DNA from 3 places in the Ferrimonas sp. genome. Region 1 is predicted to be linked to each of the others. Evidence: riboswitches for the same ligand, from Rfam matches in the RefSeq annotation. Region 1 holds a riboswitch; each other region holds the start of a gene.
What was found. Region 1 has a riboswitch for lysine ahead of ACN0RV_RS04730 (Na+/H+ antiporter NhaC family protein). Riboswitches for the same ligand answer to the same signal wherever they lie in the genome.

Region 1 (7,580 bases):
TCAGGCCCGCCCGTCCACCATCCAGGCTGCAGCCGTGGTTGATGCTTACCTCGTTTCCCAGGGTAATGGGACCATGAAGGAAGCTGCCGGTGGCCAGCATGCAGCGGTCACCGATCTTCACCTCTCTGCCGGGTTCGGCGAAGATGGCACACTCTTCAGCGAGAAAGCACTCCTGGCCAAAGCTGACGCTCTCCATCGATTCCAGTTCCTGTTGCAGGGCTTGTTGCCAGGGACGGGCCCACTCGAGGTGTTTGGGCTTGAGGCGGTAGTAGAGCCAGGGCATCCAGTTCAGGCGCCGCTTGTGTTGCTCCCGGTAACGCTCGCTCATGAACTCTCCACTGGGACCACATCCACCACCAGGTTGCGACCCCCTTTTACCTGCCAGCGCAGATCAAACTGATGCAACTGGACACCATAGATGCGCTCCCCCTCCTCCCTCTTGTACCCGGGACGGGGATCCTGGGCCAGCACTTGAGAGGCCAGTTCAGTAAAGCCGGGACAGAGCGCTTCGGCCCTTGTCAGGGCTGCGCTGCCCTGAGGGCTGGCCTCCATGGTCATGGAGGGGGGCGCCTCCTGGGCGAAGCCTCCCGATGCGTCAGGCAAGGCATCGGAGTAGGGAATATAGGGCTTGATGTCGTAGATGGGGGTGCCATCCAGCAGATCAATCCCCTCTACCTCTATGTAGTGTTGCCCCTTGTGCTGGCCGATACCTTTCAGTTTTACCGCTGACAACCCCAGGCCATTGGGCCTGAAGGTGGCCCGGGTGGCGAACACCCCGACCCGGGTGTTGCCGCCCAGTCTGGGAGGTCTAACCGTCGGCTTCCACCCTTGAGCCAGGTTCTCGTGGAAGGCGAAGATCAGCCAAAGAGTATCGAACTGCTCCAGCCCTCTGAGCAGATCGGGGTTGTTGCACTCCCCCTGCAGCTCCAGCCGACCGACGGCTGCGGGCACCAGTCGCGGTTGGCGGGGAATGGCAAATTTCTGCTTATAGGGGGAGCGGCAGATGGCGACAGGTTCAATCTCAATCTTCATGTTGTTGCAAAGCCTGGCCGTAGCAGGTGATGGCGGAGAGACAGTGGTCATCAGCGGGCAGTGACACACATCGGCTTACCCAGAGGGCATTGCCCCCCAGCTCTGCCGTTTTGCGGCGCAGTTGGGTTCTGGCATCCGCAGGGCTGGCGGCGGGGTCCGCCTGTCGCTGTTGGCAGCTGGTGGCTTCCAGCCAACCGAGGTCTTTACCCGGGGGCGGTGTCTCGCCCAGATGCAGGGCAACCTGACCTGCTTTGAAATAGTCTCGGGTAGCCTCGGAGTCCAAGTTGCTGTTGAACTCGAAGTTGGCACTGCAGCCACCAAGTAACAGGAGTGTGGCGATGATGGAGTGTCTCATGGGGGATCTCTTTGGCACTTTTATCGCTTTAGTGTAACACAGCGTATATGTGGCCTGAGAAAGTAAGAGGCGGCCTCGGGGCGAAATATAATACCCACTTATAACTCTTCTTCGGCCAGATTGATTTCGATGCTGGTGTAAATTTGACCAGATTGTTGTCCTAGTTGTTCGGACGAGATGACAAAGAAGGGCCGCCGGAGTTCGGCAGCATTAACCTATGAGTTATTGGATAGGTTAAAGGGCCCGGAGCATATACCTCCTGTTATAGAGACCGGGAGTTAACATTTGGTTACTTCGAAATCGCCCCAGCCTTAAAAAGAGTGTAGAAATACCCATGGCATGAGCTCTGTCGGCTCGGCTGGTGTTGGGTCATGCTCAACAATGGCTCACAAAAATGCTGAATTGAAAGGGTCATTCTGACCTTGTCGAGCTCAATAAAGACCAGCTGAGTGGTGACACCTGGTTATCAAAGGTTTCTATTCTTCGATATCACGGCTGGCGCAATTGTATATTCAGCTTAAATTCAGCTTCGCTTTTATCCCGCCTCAATCTGCGCAATTGAAATGTCATATCTTCTGCAGGTGAGGAGAATGTCTCAAGGGGGTAGTGGACCGGCGGTTATACACTTGGGTTAGGGATATGGCTAGGGCAATAGTTGGACAAGGGCCTGCGGACATAGTGTTAGTGCATGATTGTAAAAGCTTTTATCATATTGCTGGCGGGGCGGTGTGAGATCCCTTATGCCCTGGAGGAATAGTTTATATCAGTAAGTGATACAGTAGCCTCTATTTCCAACAGGCATAAAAAAACGGCCGCCTATGGCGACCGCTTTTTCAGGAAACTCGAGTTTATTGCTCGATCAGGAACTCTTCCAGAGAGTGACCTTGGTCCAGCTTTTCCTTGATTGCCTTAGGGGTACGGCCTTGACCGGTCCAGGTAATCATCTCGCCATCTACTTCAATTTGGTATTTGGCAGGGCGAGGAGCACGTTTGCGACGAGGAGAAGCGCCTTCCAGAGCATTCAGCTCATCTACGCTAATACCATCTTCGGCCAGTTGCTTACGAATTGCTTCAATTTTCGCCAGACGCTCGGCTTGAGCAGCTTCTTCAGCTTCAGCTTCAGTTTCGCGCTCATCGGCAATCTTTTGAAGTTTAGCAATTACGTCTTTCAGTTCATCCAGCTCCAGCTCTTTAACTTGAGCCTTCAAGCGGCGACCGTGAGTCAAAATTTCGAGGAAATCAGCCATCGTTGAATCAACCTAAATATGAGTGTGCAAATAGATCAGTGTTTAGACTAGCATGCAAAATATTACTTGTCTGCAAAATATTCCGAATAATTTAGGGTTTAAATAGAGTTTTGCATTCCCAAATGATGACATTTTACTTTTGTTAAAGTTCATCTTCCTTTTTAAAAGTCATTGGAATCTCACCTGAGGCGGATTCGCCGCTTCATCGGTGCCCTGCGACCTTGGTTCAGGTTGACGTTAACGTCAACAGTAATTAGAGTGGTGGGCAGTGTTAGGCAAAGTCGATTCCGGCGCTCAACAAAGGACGTACTATGAAGATTCTGGTTCCCATTAAGCGGGTGGTCGACCCCTATGTAAAAGTAAGGGTTAAGGCAGACGAGACCGATGTCGAGTTGGCCAATCTGAAGATGGCGATCAACCCCTTCTGCGAGATCGCAGTAGAGGAAGCGGTAAGGCTGAAGGAGAAAGGCCACGCTGATGAGATTATTGCAGTGTCAATTGGGCCCAAGGTGGCTCAGGAGCAGCTGCGGACCGCCATGGCGCTGGGCGCCGACAGAGGGATTCTGGTGGAGCATGATGATGCTCTGGAGCCTCTTTCTGTTGCCAAGGTGCTCAAGGCGGTGATTGATAAGGAGCAGCCCTCTCTGGTGCTCTTTGGCAAGCAGTCTATTGACGGCGACAACAACCAGACCGCTCAGATGACCGCGGCACTGGCCGGTATGGGTCAGGCGACCTTTGCCTCCAGTGTGGAAGTGGAGGGTGACCAGATTAAGGTGGCCCGAGAGATAGATGGTGGGATTCAGATCCTGAACGTGAAGCTGCCGGCGGTGGTATCAGCGGACCTGCGTCTCAATGAACCCAGGTATGCCTCCCTGCCCAACATCATGAAGGCCAAGCGTAAGCCTCTGGAGACAGTGACTGTGGCGGACTTTGAGCTGCAGCTGGGGTCTCATCAGAAGACGCTGAAGGTGGCTGCGCCCGCTGAGCGCAGCGGTGGCATCATGGTGGGCTCAGTGGAAGAGCTGGTGGATAAGCTGAAGAATGAAGCGAAGGTGGTGTAATGGCGATCCTCATTATTGCAGAAGTAGACAAGCAGGGCCTGAGTGCCGATTGCGCCAAGGTGGTGGGTGCCGCCTCGGCTCTGGGTCAGGACCTTCATCTGCTGGTGGCCGACGATAAGGCAACGGCCGCCGCGGAGCAGGGCGCCAAGCTTGCCGGCATCACCAAGGTGCTGGTGGCGGACAACCCGGCTTACGCCCATCAGATGGCGGAGCCTGTGGCCGCCCTGGTGGTGGAACTGGCTGGCGAGTACAGCCACATTCTGGCCGCCGCCAGTGCCAAGGGCAAAGATATGCTGCCTCGGGCTGCGGCCCTGCTGGATGTTGCTCAGCACTCCGATGTCATTGCCATCGAATCTGACGATACCTTCGTTCGTCCTATCTATGCGGGCAATGCCCTGGCAACGGTGCAGAGCCTGGATGAGAAAAAGCTGCTGACCATTCGCACCAGTGCCTTTGATGCGGTGGCTGAGCAGGCTCCGGCCGAGATTCATGCTCTGGACAGCGTCAAGGCGAACGAGCTGACTCAGTTTGTCGGTGAGGAGCTGGTTGAGTCCGAGCGCCCAGAACTGGGTGCGGCACGGGTGGTGATCTCCGGTGGCCGTGGACTGGGCAGCGGCGAGAACTTTGCCCTGATCGAACAGCTGGCGGACAAACTGGGCGCCGCCATCGGTGCATCCAGGGCGGCTGTGGACGCAGGCTTTGTGGCCAATGACCTGCAGGTGGGCCAGACAGGTAAGATCGTTGCTCCGGATCTCTACATTGCCGTGGGGATCTCCGGCGCCATTCAGCATCTGGCGGGCATGAAGGAGTCCAAGGTGATCGTAGCGATCAACAAGGACCCGGACGCGCCTATATTCCAGATTGCCGATTACGGCCTGGAAGCAGACCTGTTTGAGGCTGTTCCTAAGCTCACGGAACTGTTATAAATGTGACTTGACTCACATTATGGCGGCATCTGCCGGACAAGTGAGGGACACTTGCGGTTAGAATGCCGCCTTCGCTTTTTGCGAGTACCGATTTAGGTAGAGGCGCATCGCCTATCAGTACGCCGGTCGAGGTTGATACCCGACGACGCCGGTGGAAAGGAGTCGATGCCGAAGTGGGCAGGGCATCATCCCTGGTCGCTGGGGCTGCTTTTAACAGGAGCAGCACTGCCATAGTAAATTCCGAGAGGAACTCGGATGCTTTTTTACTATGGAGCGCTACTGAAAGGAAGGTGGGTTTCAATTCTCTGCATATCCCTCCCTCGACGCACAGTCGTGTCAGTTGCCTCCATCGCTAATCCACAACGATAAGATAACGATGGCCTTAATTAGTTACGCCGATTCGGCACTCTCTCTTCTGCCTCCCCTGGTTGCTATTGGGATGGCGATTATGACCCGCAAGGTTTTGCTCTCTCTCGGGCTGGGCATCCTGCTGGGTACCCTGATGCTGGTAGAGTTCTCGCCCATGGCGGCGCTGTCCGAGCTTTCTGGCCGCGCCCTGACCCTGGTGTGGGACGATGGGGCGCCCGCCGCCTGGAACCTCTATACCCTTGGGTTCCTGGTGCTACTGGGGATCATGACTGCCCTGATCTCCGTCTCCGGCGCGACCCGGGCTTTTGCCGCCTGGGCCCGCAAGCGGATTCGCTCTGGACGTGATGCCAAGCTGATGACCATGGTGCTGGGTGTGGTGATCTTCATCGATGACTACTTCAACACCCTGGTGGTGGGGTCCGTAGCCCGACCGGTGACCGATCACTATAAGGTGTCCCGGGAGAAGCTGGCCTATTGCATCGATTCCACTTCGGCGCCCATCTGCGTGATCTCCCCCATCTCCTCCTGGGGGGCGTACATCATCGCCCTGATTGGTGGCCTGCTCACCACCCATGGCATGACGGAAATCGGTTACCTGAGCGCTTTTATCCAGATGGTTCCCATGAACTTCTACGCCATCTTCGCCTTCCTGCTGCTGCTGGCGGTGGTCTACTTTGGCCTGGACTTCGGTGCCCTGGCTCGGGCCGAGCAACGTGCCCGTGCCGGTCAGCTGTGGGAGGAGTCACGCGGCGTGCCCCCAGGTGAGGAGCTGGATCTGCCTGAAGCGGACAACGGCCGGGTGGCCGGCCTGGTGGCCCCCATCGGCTTCCTGATCGCCATCACCGTGGCTCTGATGCTGTTCTCCGGCAACCAGGCCCTGGCCGCCGATGGCAAAGCCTTCAGCCTGATCGGCGCTTTCGAAAACACCGATGTGGCCTGGTCCCTGTTCTACTCCGGCCTGGCCGGGGTGATCTTTACCCTGATGTTCAGCCTGATGCAGGGCGTGCCCGTGGGGTATATGGTGAAGGCGGTGATCAGCGGCACCAAGTCGATGCTGCCTGCCATCTACATTTTGCTGTTCGCTTGGACCATTGCCGGCATCATCAGCGATCTCAACACCGGTGAGTACATGGCGTCTCTGGCCCAGGGCAACCTGCCCGCCTGGTCCCTGCCGGCACTGCTGTTTGTCCTGAGTGGTTTTGCCGCTTTCGCCACCGGCACCAGCTGGGGCACCTTCGCCATCATGTTGCCCATCGCCGCCAACATGGCGGAGGCGGTTGATCTGGCGCTGATGCTGCCCATGCTCTCTTCTGTGCTGGCCGGGGCGGTGTTTGGCGATCATTGCTCGCCCATCTCTGACACCACCATCCTCTCCTCCACAGGTGCAGGCTGTCACCACATTGACCACGTGACCACTCAGTTGCCCTATGCGGTGCTGACGGCGGTGATCTCTCTGGCGGGCTACCTGGTGCTGGGCATCACAGGTTCGGTTGTCCTGGGCTTTGGCGCCGCGACTCTGGGTTTGTTACTGGTGGTGCTGGTATTGCGACGCCTGTGTGCGCCCAATCGTGCCACGGCAGTAACCCAGTAAAGATGATGAGCCCCGCTAAGCGGGGCTCATTTCATTGTGTGTGCGGCGAGCCGGCGCACAGTTTCCGGCAGTCCACTCTGGTTCAGATCCGGCCTTTTGGTTAGACTGTGCGAGAATTTTTCAGGGGGAAGAATTTTGGCTCAACTCTACTTCTACTATTCGGCGATGAATGCCGGCAAATCCACCTCTCTGCTGCAATCTGCGTACAACTATCGCGAGCGCGGCATGGAGGTACTGGTGATGACCGCTGGTCTGGATGACCGCTACGGGGTTGGCAAAGTGACCTCCCGTATCGGCCTCTCTTCGGATGCGCTGATCTACCGCCGTCAGGATGACCTCCTGGCGATGGTTCAGGAGCGCAATGAGCAGCAGCCGGTCAACTGTCTGCTGGTTGATGAGTGCCAGTTCCTGACCAAGGAGCAGGTGCGTCAACTGACCTATCTGGTGGACAAGATGGATATCCCGGTGCTCTGCTACGGCCTGCGTACCGATTTCCAGGGAGAGCTGTTTGAAGGCTCCCACTATCTGTTGGCCTGGGCCGACAAATTGGTGGAGCTGAAAACCATCTGTCACTGCGGCCGTAAAGCCAATATGGTGGTGCGTATGGATGGGGAAGGCAAGCCGGTTCGCAGTGGCGACCAGGTGCATATCGGCGGTAATGACAGCTATGTTTCCATGTGCCGTACCCACTACAGGGAACTGGCCTGGGACTGAGCTTCAGACACAATGAGACACGGCAGCTTCGGCTGCTGTTTCTTTTTCTGCTGCTTTTCGAAATGAGAGTGGGGGGAATGGGACTGGATGGGGAGGGCAGGAGTCCTTTCCTGCGGAGAGATTAGCGAATCTTGCTGAGAGTCTCTTTGACCTGGTCACGCAGCCAGCGGTTGGCCTTGCTGTCTTCCATCTTCTTCAGGTAGGTCAGGTAGAGGGGGACCTTGGGAATGTCGAAGGAGGTCTTTACCTCGGCCAGGTCGAATTGACGGCCATACTTCTCCCACA
Region 2 (7,580 bases), on a different contig from region 1:
CTAACGCCGCCGCCAGCTTGAGGGTCAGCTCCGGGAGCTCCGGATCCAGCCCGCCACTTCCGCCGACGTAGGGGGAGAGGCGCAGGGCAGTTCGCTCTGCGCCGATCGCCGCGGTCACCGCCTTGATCACTTCCAACAGAAAGCGCTGTCGGTTCTCCTGACCGCCACCATAGCGGTCACTGCGTTGGTTGCTGGAGCGACACAAAAACTGCTCCAGCAGGTAGCCATGGGCACCATGGAGCTCCACACCGTCGAATCCGGCTTCCATGGCATTTACAGCAGCCTGGGTGAAATCGGCGATGGTGGCGTCGATGTCCTCCTGGGTCATGGCTCGCGGCTCACCGGTCTCGATCATGCCAAATCCCCCTTGCGGAAGCGGCCCATATACCCGGTCTGGCACCTTCAGCGCTGAGGGTGACACCGGCTGCTCGCCGGCAATGCTGGCGTGGGAGCGGCGCCCCACATGCCAAAGCTGGATGAAGATCTTTCCGCCTTTGGCGTGCACCTCATCGGTCACCCGCTTCCAGCCATCGATCTGTGCCTGAGTGTAGATCCCCGGGGTTAGCGAGTAACCTCGGGCCACGGTGGAGATGGGCGCCCCCTCGGTGATGATCAGCCCTGCGCCGGCCCGCTGGCCATAGTACTTCATCATCAGCTCGCTTGGCCTGTCTCCGGGCTGGTCGGTGCGGGCGCGAGTCATGGGAGCCATGACAAAGCGGTTGGCCAGCGGGAGGCTTCCCAGCATGAGGGGGGTAAATATCATCCATGTACTCCTTGGTGAGGGTGGGTGCAGCGGCGCTCCGTCATCTGCGGTGACCCTGACGATGTCGCGGCGCGTCCGGGAAAAAACCAGGAGAACGGTACCATCACCCCACTGGTTCGAACAGGGGGGCACACGATCTAAGCGGGAGGGGTTCGACACAAAGCCCGCAGAAGCGGGCTCTTAGGGTCAGCCTCAGACTGGCAGGGTGTGCTCCCCCTGCCACAGCAGCTCCAGGGGTTCCCGCTCACGAATCAGGTGCAACTGCTCGTTGTCCACCATCACCTCGGCCACCCTGGGGCGACTGTTGTAGTTGGACGCCATGGTAAAGCCGTAGGCACCGGCACCACGCACCGCCAGCAGGTCTCCTTCGGCCAGCGCCAGATGGCGCTCCTTACCGAGAAAATCGCCGGTTTCGCACACCGGGCCGACGATGTCGTAGATTCGCTCCTCGTCCGGACGGGGAATCACGGGCACTATCTGCTGGCTGGCACCATAGAGGCTGGGCCTGAGCAGGTCGTTCATGGCGGCATCGACGATGGCAAAATCGCGCTCTTCGCCCTGTTTCAGGTACTCCACCTTGGTCACCAGAATGCCGGCGTTGGCCATGATCGCCCGCCCAGGCTCCAGGATCAGCTTAAGCCGACGGTCGCCCAGGCTGGGCAACAGCGCCTTCACGTACTCGGCGGGGCTGGGCGGCGTCTCGTCGGTATAGGGCACCCCAAGGCCACCGCCGAGGTCCAGATGTTCCAGCTCAATGCCCTGCTCTGCCAACTGGTCCATCAGCCCCAGCAGGCGCTCCAGGGCTTCCACGAAGGGGCGGGCCTCGGTCAGCTGGGAGCCGATGTGGCAATCCATGCCGGTCACCTTGAGGTTGGGCAGCTCATCGGCCCGGCGATAGACCGCCACCGCGCGCTCCCAGGGAATACCGAATTTGTTCTGCTTCAACCCAGTGGAGATGTAGGGGTGGCTGTTGGCATCGATGTCGGGGTTGATCCTCAGAGACACCGGGGCCTGAAGCCCCATCTCGCCAGCCACCCTATCCAGGCGCTCCAGCTCAGATTCAGACTCCACGTTGAAGCAGAGAATGCCCGCTTCCAGCGCCTGGCGCATCTCGGTTTCGGTTTTCCCCACTCCGGAGAACACCACCTTGGCGGGATCGCCTCCGGCCTGAAGCACCCGGGCCAGCTCACCGCCGGACACAATATCGAAACCTGACCCCATGCGGGCCATCAGGTTGAGGATGGCCAGATTGGAGTTGGCCTTCACCGCATAACAGATGAGGTTATCCCGCCCACCCATGGCATCGCTGAAGGCGTGCCAGTGGCGCTCGATGGTGGCCCGGGAGTAGAGGTAACATGGCGTACCGAAACGCTCGGCGGCCTCGGACACCGAAACCGACTCTGCCATCAGCTGTCCGTCTCTGTAGTTGAAGTAGTCCATATCAAGCCCTTTCAGTTTGGTAGTGGTTCTCTCCACCCTCCCGGCGGCGCAGCAGCCCCACCAGAACCATCAGGCCCAGACAGCTGATCAGCAATCCGGCGGCCACAGAGCCAGTAAAGCCCAGTACCAGATAACCTGCCAGGGCCAGACCCGCAGCCATCACCGCATAGGGCAGCTGAGTGGCCACGTGATCCATGTGATGGCAGGCGGAGCCAGTGGAGGAGAGGATGGTGGTGTCGGAGATGGGGGAGCAGTGATCGCCAAATACCCCTCCGGCCAGAGCCGCAGACAGGGCAGGCACCAACAAGGAGGGCTCCAGGGCCAGCGCCATGTTGGCGGCAATGGGCAACATGATGGCGAAGGTGCCGTAGCTGGTGCCGGTGGAGAACGCCGCGGCGGCGGAGATCAAGAACACCAAGGCCGGCAGCAGAGGCTGAGGCAGGCTTTCAGACGCCAGACCCGCCAGGTACTTGCCGGTTTCCAGGTCGGCAATGACCCCGGCGATGCTCCAGGCCATCAACAGGATGTAGACCGCAGGCAGCATGGAGTGCATCCCCTTGATGATGGCGCGGCCAATCAGCGCCGGAGATACCCCTTGGGCAATCATCCCCAGAGCGGTGATCACTATGGTGATGCTGCCTGCGGTCGCCATGGACCAGGCACCGTCGGCATTCTCCAGGGCAGCAATCAGGGCGAAGGGTTCGCCGACGGCCTCCAGCGCCATGTCGCCGGAGAACAACATCAAACCCACCACCAGGCTCACCAGCAGCACCAATGGACCTGCCAGATTCAGCACGGTGCCGCTACGGGCCTGCTCCAGCCCCAAATCTTCTCCGGCAGGGGTACCCTTTTGTGCATCCCAGAGCTCTCCGGCCTGGGCCCGGCGCTCCGCCGCCGCCATGGGGCCGATATCCAGGCGGAAGTAGACCACGCAGAGCAGCAGGGCCAGGGCGGTCAGGGCATAGAGGTTGAAGGGGATCATCTGGGCAAACAGTGACAAGGCAGTCATCTCGGTCAGCCCATGGCTGGCCAGCAGAGCCGCCAGCAAGGACATGATGTAAGCCCCCCAGGTGGAGATGGGGGAGACGACACACACAGGCGCAGAGGTGGAGTCGATGCAGTAAGCCAGCTTTTCCCGGGAGATGCCGTATTGATCGGTCACCGGCCGGGCGACGTTGCCCACCAGCAGGGCATTGAAATAGTCATCGATGAAGATCACCGCCCCAAGGAACAGGGTCATCAGCTGGGCATCGCGACGGTCACGGATGCGGCGACGGGCCCAACGGGCAAAGGCCCGGGTACCGCCGGATACGGAGATCAGCGCCATCAGGATCCCCATGGTCATCAAAAAGCCCAGGGTATACAGGTTCCAGCTGGCGAAGCCGTCACCGTCCCACACCAGGCCGCTGGCTCGGGAGGTCAGTTCAGACAGGACCACCGAGGGAGCAAAATCCGCCAGCATGATGATTCCCAGAAGAATCCCCAGACCCAGGGAGAGCAACACTCTGCGAGTTACAATTGCCAGGCCAATGGCGGCCACGGGAGGCAGAATAGAAAGTGCCGAATCGGCGTAACTGATTAAAGCCATCGTTTCTCTTTGTCTTATAAGTACGATGGAGGCTGCTGACAGTGGCGATGTGCCACGGACGCCACCCACGGGAGAGAAAAGGGGTGACGACGTCCTTCAGTAGCGCTCCACAGTAAATTCAATCCCCAATATCCGTTTGGGATTTACCATGGCAGTGCTGCACCTGTTAGATACAGCCCCAGCGACCGGGGATGACGCCCCTGCCACTTCGGCATCGACTCCTTTCTCTCGACCTCATCGGGTGTCACCCTAATTCGAGATACTGATAGGCGATGCGCCTCTACTGTTACCCAGTGCGGGTAACGATCTGTGTGTTACAGCCTATAACAGAATCTGTTTCGAACGCCAGTAAAAAGTTAAGAAACCGGCATTTAGACCAGTTTCCCGCCCAAAACCCACAAAACAGTCACTTTTAGCCAGAGGAGGTTACATCCCGGCTTCCTGGGCAGATTGAGCATCAGGCAGGGCAAAAAGCGTGATCGGGATCTCGTCACCGTTTGGTCATCCCCTTATACTGAGCGCCTTTCACAGACGAGAGCCCGTTGATGTCACACCCAAGCCCAAAACTGTTCTCCCGGCCCCTGCACGCCCTGTTCTGGCTGACTGCCCTGGTCTGCCTGCTGCCGGTGATCAGTTCTCCCATGGCCTTGGTGTTGGGCATAGTGGCCGCCAGCCTGGGCGCCATCCCCAAGGGGGTGAACACCGGCGCCCTGGCCAAGAAGCTCCTGGCCTTCTCCATCGTCGGCCTGGGTTTCGGCATTCAGTTGGATCAGGCCATCGAAGCCACCCGGGCGGGTCTGGGCATCATCGTCGTCACCATCTTCGGAACCCTGGCCCTGGGCACCCTGATGGCCCGGGCACTGAAACTGGACAGTAAGACCGGTCACCTGATCGCATCGGGCACCGCCATCTGTGGCGGCAGTGCCATTGCGGCGGTGGCCCCTGCCATCGACGCCGACAGCAAACAGGTCTCCCTGGCCCTGGCGACCGTGTTCGTGCTCAACTCCGTCGCCCTGTTCCTGTTTCCCGTAATCGGCCATCTGGTGGGGCTGAGCCAGGAGCAGTTCGGCATCTGGAGTGCCATCGCCATCCACGACACCTCCTCAGTGGTGGGGGCCGCCGGAGCCTACGGGGATCAGGCGCTGATCACCGCCACCACCCTGAAGCTGGCACGGGCCCTGTGGATCATCCCGGTGGCCTTCCTCAGTGCCCTGGCCTTCCGCAGTCAAAGCCGCAAACTCAGTGTGCCGATGTTCATTCTCTACTACTGTGTGGCCATAGGTGTGGCCCATCTGCTGCCGCAGATGGCGCCGGTATGGGAGGGGGTCTTCTGGGCCAGCAAACGCCTGCTGGTGGTCTGTCTGTTCCTGATTGGTTGCGGCATCACTGCCCGCCGACTGAGAGAGGCGGGACCAAAACCGCTGATGTTGGGAGTGGGCCTGTGGCTGGCCATCAGTTCGGTGTCACTCCTCTACCTTCTCGCCTGAGGCACCCAGCACCACTGCGAGCACAGCAACGAAGCCCAGCAGCTCCAGTGTCGCCCTGATCATCCCTTCCGTGGTCAGGGCCACCACCGCCATCAGCGGCAACAGCAACCACAATGCCCCCTGTCTCATTACCCAATCCTCTGCGCATTTTCAGGGGATCATCATGGTATCCAGGCCAGCAGCCATCAAACGCCATTTCGACTGTTATATTCCCAAAAGCTATATAAAACTAAATATTAATAACTACGTGCCGAAGCCGATCTTCGGCTTGAAACCAGCCAGCCCTCCAACATGTTCAGCCTCAGCGCCAGTCCGTAGTCCAAGTAGAAAGGGGGCCTTACGTCATCAGGCTCACCACAACCTGGAATGCGGCGAGCCAAAACGCATCTTTACCGGCCCCAAATTCAGGGAGTCCTAGCTTTAATCCGCCACCGGGCTTTACACACCTGGCGGGGATTTTTATAGTAGCCGCCTCTCTGTCCGGAACTGGCCCGCTGTGGGGCCGAAGTAGTTAAAAGGATCCCCAAATGATCAACGTATTTGGCCATAAGAGCCCTGACAGCGATTGCGTCAGCTCTGCCGTGATTGCCGCCCACTGGCTGACCGCCCGTGGCAAAGACGCCACCCCTTTCCGCCTGGGTGAAGTCAGCCGTGAGACTCAGTTCATCTTCGATTTCGCCGGTGCTGAACTGCCTCCGCTGCTGGAGAAGCCTCTGAAAGGCGAGCAGGTATACCTGGTGGACTTCAGCGAAGCTGAGCAAGCCCCAGATGACATCAACGACGCCGACCTGGTGGGCATCGTCGATCACCACCGCCTGGGCACCCTGACCAGCGCCGCGCCTCTGGAAGCCTGGCTGATGCCTCTGGGTTCCTCCGCCTCCGTGCTGTTCGAGCTGTTCGCCATCCATCAAGTTGAGATCACCCAGCCCATCGCCCGCCTGATGCTGGGTGCCCTGCTGAGTGACACCGTAGGCCTGAAGTCCCCCACCACCACCGACCGCGACGCCGAAATCGTCGAGCTGCTGGCCCCTCTGGCCGGTGTGAATGTGGAGTCCTTCCTGGCCGACCTGCTGGCTGCCAAGACCAATGTCGAAGGCCTGTCCACCGAAGCACTGCTGGACAAGGACGTGAAGAACTACGAGATCGCCGGTAAGTCCACCACCCTGGGTCAGCTGGAGCTGGCCGACTATGGTCAGGTGGAGCACGCTCTCGAAGAGATGCAGGCGGTGATGAACCAGCGTGTGGCCGACAAGGGCCTGGATCTGGCGGCACTGATGCTGACCAACATCCGCTCCGAGGAGACCCGTCTGCTGGTTGCCGGCCCTCTGGCCGACACCCTCAAGGCTGCCAACGGCGACAGCCTGACCTTCGCCGGCTTCCTGAGCCGCAAGAAGCAGATGCTGCCCTGGGTTACCCAGGTGCTGGCCGGCTAAGCCGACCCAAAAACAGAAAACCGGCCATCAGGCCGGTTTTTTTATGCTGTCGCGAAAAGGCTGACTACTCCTTGATGGTGAAAGTCTTATAGCTGTAGTTGCCATCAGGCAGCTTGGTGGCCAGGCCATACTCGCCGTTGGTGAGCAGGGTATAAGCCGCCGGGTCCCCCAGTTGAACCTTCTCCGGGGTATTGAGCTTCCACTCCTGCTGAATCTCCTCCAGCCGTCCCTCGAAGGCCTGAGCCCCCAGCAGGGAGGTGAGCGCCCAGTAGGTGTACTCGGTCACCATGCAACTGTAGTCACAGGTGCTGTCGTCATAGGTGTACCAAGCCCCCTCCGGGTACTTGGCGGGAATGGCGGTAAAACGTCCGCCCCGGGCCTGGTCCATGGCATCGGCAATCTGACTCTCCGGTTTTTCGCCAAAGATCTTGGGGTACACCTGAGAATAACCACCATGAGTGATCAGGTGCAGCACCTCCTCCAAGGTGGCATCGAAAACGCCGGGCTTGGAACCACCGGGATGCACCTCGGCGCCATAGAGATCCTGAACGGTCCCCTGACCATCCAGCTTGTCACCCAACGCCTCCATGTCAGACTCCTTGGGCACCATCACCAGAGTCGCCTTGCTGGCCACCAGCTTCTCCACCACCGCCTCGTTATCCACCAGGCCGTTTTCATCGTTGTCCAGGTACTGGGCCATCACCTGAGCGGCGTGCAACATCTTGGTGCGATCGATGTTCGCCGTGGCCCGAATGGTCACTCCGAATACATCGATGGAGAGGGGAAGGGCTTTCTCCAGAGCAGACTCGCCTGTGGTCGGCGGCGTGGTGCCACCACTGCCGGTGTTGTTATTGCTGTTACTGTTACCA
Region 3 (7,580 bases), on a different contig from region 1:
CTAATTGGGAGGCAAAAAAATGACCGAAGAGTATCGAATCGATAATCTGGACAGATCCATCCTGTGTGCCCTACAGGAGGATGCCCGTACCCCCTATGCGGAGCTGGCCAAGCGAAATGGCGTCAGTCCGGGTACCATTCATGTGCGGGTAGAGAAGATGAAACAGGCGGGGATCATCACCTCGGCTCAGGTGGTGGTGAACCCTAAGAAGCTGGGGTATCAGGTGTGCTGCTTTATCGGCATCAATTTGAAGGCCGCCGGTGACTATCCGGCGGTATTGGAAAAGTTATTGGCCCTGCCCCAGGTGGTGGAAGCCTACTACACCACAGGTCACTACAGCATCTTCACCAAGATCCTGACCCACAACATTGATGCCCTTCACGAGCTATTAGTGCATAAAATTCAAAGCATTGAGCAAATTCAGTCAACTGAGACCCTGCTTTCGCTTCAGCAGCCCATTCACCGCCAGATAACCCCATAAACAACCGATTAACATTCCACAAAGAAACAGAATCACAGAAGATTTCTCTGGGAGGGCCATTCGCATTCACCAGTGACTCCTGATACAAGGTACGATTCGTCTAAAAAGGCGAAAGGCTTTAGGAAGTTAACTAGCCAAACCTAATAAAATCAGGGAATCAACAAGAATGAAAACTCGTATAGCGATCGCAGTGGGCGCCCTACTCGCCTCAGGGTCAGCCCTCGCCACGGACTTCAGAGATCAGGGAATTTCTCTCGAAGCGCCGGTTGAAAATTTTTATGCACCAGCACAACGCAACTACAACCAGGATCAGCAACCCCGCTTCCTGGTAAAACTGAATGATGCCCCCATCGCCACCTACTCAGGCGGCGTAGCGGGCTTTGTCGCCACTGACGCCATCCGCGACAAGCGCAACAAGCTGAACCTGTCCAGCCCCAAGGTGCAGGACTACGCCAGCTACCTGAAGCAGAAGCGTCAGGGCTTCGCCCAGCAGGCCGCCGGTATTGGTGCCAAGGTAGAACGCCAGTTCGACACCCTGTTCAACGGCGTCAGTGTCTCCGGTCAGGGCCTGACCAAGGAGAAGCTGCTGGCGATGCCCGGCGTGGCCGCCGTCTATGACCACGCCATCTACACCACCCAGATGGATGCCTCCCGAGCCCTGATCCATGCCCCGGAAGCCTGGGAACTGATGGGCGGCGTCTCCGAAGCGGGTAAGGGAATCAAGGTCGCCATCATCGACTCTGGTATCCGCCCCGAGCACCCGATGTTCTCCGGCGCCAACTTCGATGAACTGGAGTGGGATCGTCCCGAAGACGACTACTGCGCCACCACCGAAGATTTCTGTAACAACAAGCTGATTGTTGCCCGCTACTCCACCCCCACTTTCGATGTGGCCCCCGATGAGCACATGAGCCCCCTGGGTTATGGTGGCCACGGCACCCACGTTGCGGGTACCGCTGTGGGTAACGTCATCAGCGCCAGCTATTCCGGTGTCGACACCGAGATCTCCGGTGTGGCCCCCGGCGCCTACCTGATGGTGTACAAGGCGCTGTTTGCCCCCGCCGATGACATCCACGGCGGTTCCGGTTCCAACATCATGCTGCTGGAAGCCCTGGAGATGGCCGTGAAGGATGGCGCCGACGTCATCAACAACTCCTGGGGCGGCGGTGCCGGCTCCAACCCGGCGTTCAGCCCCTATGTGGACGCGTTCGAAGCGGCGGAAGCCGCCGGCATCCTGGTCTCCACCTCCGCCGGTAACAGCGGCAGCCAGGGCGCCCAGTCCATCGGTTGCCCCTCCTGCATCGAGTCCGGTCTGTCCGTGGCCAACTTTACCCACGGCCGATTCTTCGCCAAGCCGGTGTCCATCGGCTCCGTCAGCGATGCCGTCTCCGTGGAGAGCACCGGCGAGGCTCGCCTGGCAGACCTGGATGGGGATCTGACCGCTCCGGCCAAGGCTGCTCTGTTTGTGGACGCCGACAACGTCGAAGGGTGCGCCCCCTTCGACGCCGACGCCTTTAAAGGCGCCATCGCCGTCATCAGCCGCGGCAGTTGCGCCTTCAGCGACAAGGCAAGCAACGCCGCCGACGCCGGCGCCATCGGCATGGTGGTGTACAACAACCGCGCCGGTCAGCCCATCACCATGTCCATGGACGATGGCACCATCCCCTCGGTGATGATTGATCAGGCCGACGGCACCGCCGTGGTCGCCGCCATCGAAGGCGCCGGCGACAGCGCCATCAACCTGACCGTCGGCCAGGCCACCCAGGCCCTGGTCAACTCCGACTACGCCGACATCCAGTCCGGCACCTCCTCCCGAGGCCCCAACGGCGACTCCAGCATCCTCAAGCCTGATCTGGCTGCCCCGGGCACCGACATTCTCTCAGCCTGGTCTGTGGATGACCCGGGCAGCGACGGCGCCACCTTCGCCGCCATCAGTGGCACCTCCATGGCCAGCCCCCATGTGGCCGGCGCCGCCGCCCTGATGAAGCAGGCACACCCGGACTGGTCTGCGGTGGACATCAAGACCGCCCTGACCTCCTCCACCAAGGACTCCGGCCTGCGTAAAGATGACGCGGTCACCGCCGCCGACGCCTTCGACGCCGGTGCCGGTCGTCTGGAGGTGGCCAACGCCATCCAAGCCGAGATCACCTTCTCCAAGCCTTCCCTGGTGGATGCCGCCTGTGTGAAGGAGTGTGAGTTTGAGTTCCACCTCTACGACAAGCGTGATGCGGGCAGCGACGAGAAGACCTATTACCTCAGTGGCGCTCTGAGCGGTGCCGACATCGACTTCGACGTGGACGCCATCACCCTGGCCGGCGGTGGCAGTGCCAAGATCGGTTTCACCGTCGACGGCAGTCTGGCTGGGCAGGGCGATTGGCTGTTTGGCCAGGTGCGCATCAACGACGATCAGGCCCACCTGCCCCTGGTGATCCAGAACATGGACGCCACCGGCAGCAACATCGCCGTGACCGCCGATGGCACCACCTCTGACAAGTCTGTGAGCATCGATACCCACTTCGAAAACGCCGATTTCAGCGAAGACCAGCTGGTGACCATCACCGCCAAGCTGCCTCAGGGCACCTCCATGGTGGAAGATTCCGCCAAGCTGGCTGGCAACCGCGCGGCCACCACCAGCTACAACGTGAACGAAGACCACGGCACCATCACCTGGGCCGGTAATCTGGGCAAGCCCCAGGTGCTGATCAACAAGATCGACGCCAGCCTGGGCTACAGCCCCAGCGCCGCCGGCCGCCCGGCCGCCTGCTCCGGTAGCTGTGATGAATCCGCCTTCAATCTGGATCTGTCTGTTGCTGACCTGAAATTCAAGTACCTGGGTCAGGAGTACGACTATGTGACCGTATCCACCAATGGCATCGTGTTGGTGGGTGGTGGCAACACTTCGGGGACCTGGCTGAACCGCCAACTGCCCGACGCCAACCAGCCCAACAACATCCTGGCGCCCTTCTGGACCGATCTGGATCTCAAGGGTAGCGATACCGACACCGCCGGTGGCGGTAACGTCTACTGGTCCATCGTTGGGGCTTCCGGCCCTGACTGGCTGGTGGTTGAGTGGGCCGAAGCCAAGGTTTACGGCGACAGCTCCGACAACAGCTACACCTTCCAGGTGTGGATCAGCCTGACCGAAGATGAAGGTGTCTTCTACCAGTACCTCAAGGTGGACAGCCTGCCAGCGGCTCTGACCATTGGTGCGGAGAACAGCAACGCCTCCGCCGGTGTGAACCTGCACTTCAATGGTACCGGCACCCCCCCTGCAGCCGACGACCTGTACAATGTTTCCGGCCTGGCCGGTGGCAACATCGACTTCAGCTTCGAGCTGATGCTGGATGAGACCGGCGCCGCTGCCGATGACAGCATCGCTGTGACCGAAGACGCCGCCATGGAGTTCACCGTGACCGACAACGACAGCGACAGCGCCACCAAACTGGTTGAGCTGACCGCCGCTGCCGGTGGCATCGAGCAGATGGCCGTTCGCCAGTTCAGCGTTGAGAGCACTGGAGACCTGACTCCTGCCATCAAGTCTGAGCCAGCCAACGGCACCCTGACCCTGGCGGATGACGGCACCTTCACCTACACCCCCAACAAGGACTTCAACGGCAGTGACAGCTTCAGCTACACCCTGATCGATGGTGACCTGCCTGCGGGTGAAGCCCAGGTGATGCTGAACGTTGCCGCTGTAAACGATGCCCCTGTGGTTGCCGAGACCACTGAGCTCTCCGGTGCCGCTCGCACCAACCTGTACCTGGAACTGAGCAGCATCAGCAGCGATGTGGATGGAGACAGCCTCAGCTGGAGCGTTGAACAGACCGGGGGTGACGCCGTCTCCTTCAGCACCAATGGCGGTCGCGTCCAGTTCACCCTGCCTGCTGACGGCGCCGGCAAGCAAGCCACCTTCAGTGTGATGGCCAGCGATGGTGAGCTTGAAAGCAACAAGGGCGAAGTGGTGGTCACCATGACCAAAGCCCAGGGTGGAGACAGCGACTCCTCCAGCTTCGGCTTCCTGGCTCTGGCCCTCTCCGGCCTGGCACTGCTGCGCCGCCGCAAGCTGGCTTAAGCCAAACCTGAACTGAAAAGGGGAGCCATCTGGCTCCCCTTTTTTGTCTCTCAGGCCGGCTTGCCGCTTAGGCTGGCAGCAGGCTCTGGTGCAACCGCCGGACCACGGCCTCCCCCTCCTCCCCTCTCACCAGGAAGCAGAGATTATGGGCACTGGCGCCCTGACAGATCATCCGCACATTACTGCCTGACATGGCGTCCAGCACCTTGAGGCCGATGCCGGCAGTATGGGCAATGTGATTGCCGATCACCGCCACCAGCGCCAGATCCTGCTCCACCTCCACCCGGCACAGGGGGGAGAGCTCCTCCAGAAGTGCGTCGGAGATCAGTGCACGGCCGCTGGAATCCGAGCCGGTCTGATCCAGAGTCAAGGCCACCGACACCTCGGAGGTGGTGATCAGATCCACTGAGATTCGATGACGGGCCAGGATGGCAAACAGTTCCGCCAGGAACCCCTGGGCGTGAAGCATGTTGAGACTGTGGCAGGTCAGCAGGGTTTGCTGGCGCCGCAGGCTCAGGGCCCGGAACACCGGCTTGCTATCGCAGCGATTGCGAATCCAGGTGCCACCCTGCTGCGGGGCCCGGGTCGATCCGACAAACACGCTAGTGCCACTGCGCACCGCCGGCAATATGGTGGCTGGGTGCAGCACCTTGGAGCCAAAGGTGGCCATCTCCGCCGCTTCATTGAAACTCAGCTCCTCGATGGGCCTGGCGTCCGACACCACTCGGGGATCACAGCTGTAGATTCCGTCGACATCGGTCCAGATCGCCAGAGTCTTTGCCCCAAGCCCTTCCGCCATCAGCGCGGCGCTGAAATCTGACCCGCCCCGCCCCAGGGTGGTTACCCGCCCGGCACTGTCGCTGCCGATAAACCCCTGGGTCACCACCACCGCAGACTCAAGCAGAGGGGCCAGCTTCTCCGCAGTCAGCCGGCCTATGGCACCGATCTCCGGCGTAGCACGGCCAAAGTGGTCATCGGTGCGCATCACCTGGCAGGCATCGAAGTTGCGAGCAGCCACCCCGCGCTGACTGAGCAGCTGGGTCATCATCAGCGAGGAGCAGCGCTCCCCCATGGAGAGCAGCCTGTCCATGGACTCGGCGCAGCCGGGCTGATCACTCAGGGCTTTAGAGAGCCTGTCCATCTCCGCCAGATGGGCATCCAGCTCGGCGGCAATGGTGGCGGGGTTCTCCAGGCGATCCAGCATGGCGTACTCGATGGCCGCCACCTCTCTCAGCAACAGCTGTCGACGGGGCTCGTCCAGATTGCCGGAGGCCAGCTCCACCAGACGGTTGGTCACGCCAGCGGCGGCACTGACCACCACCAGACGGACAGAAGAGTCCGACTGAATAATGTCGGCACAATGGTTCAGCGCCGTCAGATCGGCCACTGAGGTTCCGCCGAACTTGGCGACGGTTAAGGTAGGTATAGGATTATTCATGACTTCGAACCTGTATCACTGTTCGAAGAGTCTGGATCGACAACACGCAGGGTACGGCGTAAGCGACCAGAAGCTCTCCACCACATCTTACGGTGACAGTCATGGGGATTCAGCCCCATCGACCGAAGGAGTGGCGATCGGCCGCCGGCCCCCTCTCGGCACTGCTCCCCCTGATTCCGTGTCTTAAAGGACCGACCCTCTCACCGGAACTGCCTGGGCAGTGCACCTCTTCTGGCCCTGGGTTCAGCTTGCAGACAGGGAGTCTGGTTAAAACTAAACCTAAAGGGTTGCAGACACTAAACCTTAATGCAGTTTTAATGTCAAACGATTGAGTAAGTAATGTACCCCTTCAGCTCCCGTTACGGGAGGACGGGTCACAGTTTTAACTGGCCCAACCCGCCTCTGGGCTGTTACCGCCGGGGCACAATACTGTAATTCGTCTATCATTACAGACACCTTTAGGCGTTCGGACTTACAGACCGAAACAAAAATCATCCGTGAGTTTCATAAAGTGTGACACATTCGGCAGAAATCGGATTCTGTTAACATTTGCGGATAACATTTGAGCCAAAATACGGTATTTTGGGAACTTCAAATGAACAGAGCGAATCCCAATTCGTCCTGCTCCCCCAATGCTAGCGCATCGGGCTATTACACGCCGAAAAGGAATTTGCATAGGCATTCTTGTCCTGATGGAGGGAGACTCCGTTCAGGACGGTTGGTTTAAAATGGGCTTTAGGTAGCTGATCATGCAAAATCCACATATCTTGATTGTCGAGGACGAAGCCGTCACTCGAAACACACTGAAAAGTATTTTTGAAGCAGAAGGGTACCTGGTATCCGAGGCCGTAGATGGCGACGAGATGCACGATGTGCTCAAGGCGCACAAGGTGAACCTGGTGATCATGGACATCAACCTGCCAGGTAAGAACGGTCTGCTGCTGGCTCGCGAGCTGCGTGAGAACAACAACATCGCCCTGATGTTCCTCACCGGTCGTGACAATGAAGTTGATAAGATTCTCGGCCTGGAGATCGGTGCCGATGACTACATCACCAAGCCATTCAATCCTCGGGAGCTGACCATCCGTGCCCGCAACCTGCTGAACCGCATCGTCAGTTCCAGCAAGGCACCGGAAGAGAAGCCTCAGGTGGAACACTACCTGTTCAATGGCTGGTCCCTGGAGATCAACAGCCGTTCTCTGGTCAGCCCCAGCGGCGAGCCCTTCAAACTGCCTCGCAGTGAGTTCCGTGCCATGCTGCACTTCGTTGAGAACCCGGGCAAGATCCTCTCCCGTGCGGATCTTCTGATGAAGATGACCGGCCGTGAGCTCAAGCCCCACGACCGTACCGTGGACGTGACCATCCGTCGTATCCGCAAGCACTTCGAGAGCCACCCTGAGACTCCGGAGATCATCGCCACCATTCACGGCGAAGGTTACCGCTTCTGTGGCCAGCTGGAAAACCAGTAAGCTTCAGCCATAAAAAAAGCCGCTTCTCAGCGGCTTTTTTTGTACCTCAGATTCAACTGCGTTGGCTCAGGTACTGCTTGAGACTGGCCACATCCTCTTCCAGGTGCCGCTCAATCTGTT

Region 2: linked by a shared signal. The riboswitch ahead of ACN0RV_RS11985 (Na+/H+ antiporter NhaC family protein) and the one ahead of ACN0RV_RS04730 (Na+/H+ antiporter NhaC family protein) in region 1 are both predicted to bind lysine.
Region 3: linked by a shared signal. The riboswitch ahead of lysC (lysine-sensitive aspartokinase 3) and the one ahead of ACN0RV_RS04730 (Na+/H+ antiporter NhaC family protein) in region 1 are both predicted to bind lysine.

Annotation. Positions count from the first base shown of each region.
Region 1 is NZ_JBLXDO010000003.1:113,089-120,668, reverse strand. Features, by position in the region: gene ACN0RV_RS04760 (acyltransferase) at 1-328, opposite strand, end outside; gene tsaA (tRNA (N6-threonylcarbamoyladenosine(37)-N6)-methyltransferase TrmO) at 325-1,032, opposite strand; gene rcsF (Rcs stress response system protein RcsF) at 1,022-1,387, opposite strand; gene ACN0RV_RS04745 (H-NS family nucleoid-associated regulatory protein) at 2,236-2,634, opposite strand; gene ACN0RV_RS04740 (electron transfer flavoprotein subunit beta/FixA family protein) at 2,946-3,695, shown strand; gene ACN0RV_RS04735 (FAD-binding protein) at 3,695-4,621, shown strand; lysine riboswitch at 4,711-4,908, shown strand; gene ACN0RV_RS04730 (Na+/H+ antiporter NhaC family protein) at 4,998-6,581, shown strand; gene ACN0RV_RS04725 (thymidine kinase) at 6,717-7,295, shown strand; gene ACN0RV_RS04720 (LysR family transcriptional regulator) at 7,417-7,580, opposite strand, start outside.
Region 2 is NZ_JBLXDO010000012.1:38,529-46,108, forward strand. Features, by position in the region: gene ACN0RV_RS11975 (alkene reductase) at 1-763, opposite strand, end outside; gene lysA (diaminopimelate decarboxylase) at 956-2,203, opposite strand; gene ACN0RV_RS11985 (Na+/H+ antiporter NhaC family protein) at 2,205-3,791, opposite strand; lysine riboswitch at 3,884-4,082, opposite strand; gene ACN0RV_RS11990 (YeiH family protein) at 4,337-5,278, shown strand; gene ACN0RV_RS11995 (hypothetical protein) at 5,255-5,407, opposite strand; gene ACN0RV_RS12000 (manganese-dependent inorganic pyrophosphatase) at 5,806-6,711, shown strand; gene ACN0RV_RS12005 (hypothetical protein) at 6,776-7,580, opposite strand, start outside.
Region 3 is NZ_JBLXDO010000027.1:15,707-23,286, reverse strand. Features, by position in the region: gene asnC (transcriptional regulator AsnC) at 20-481, shown strand; gene ACN0RV_RS17715 (S8 family serine peptidase) at 648-4,553, shown strand; gene lysC (lysine-sensitive aspartokinase 3) at 4,621-5,991, opposite strand; lysine riboswitch at 6,054-6,230, opposite strand; gene arcA (two-component system response regulator ArcA) at 6,741-7,460, shown strand; gene ACN0RV_RS17700 (Hpt domain-containing protein) at 7,513-7,580, opposite strand, start outside.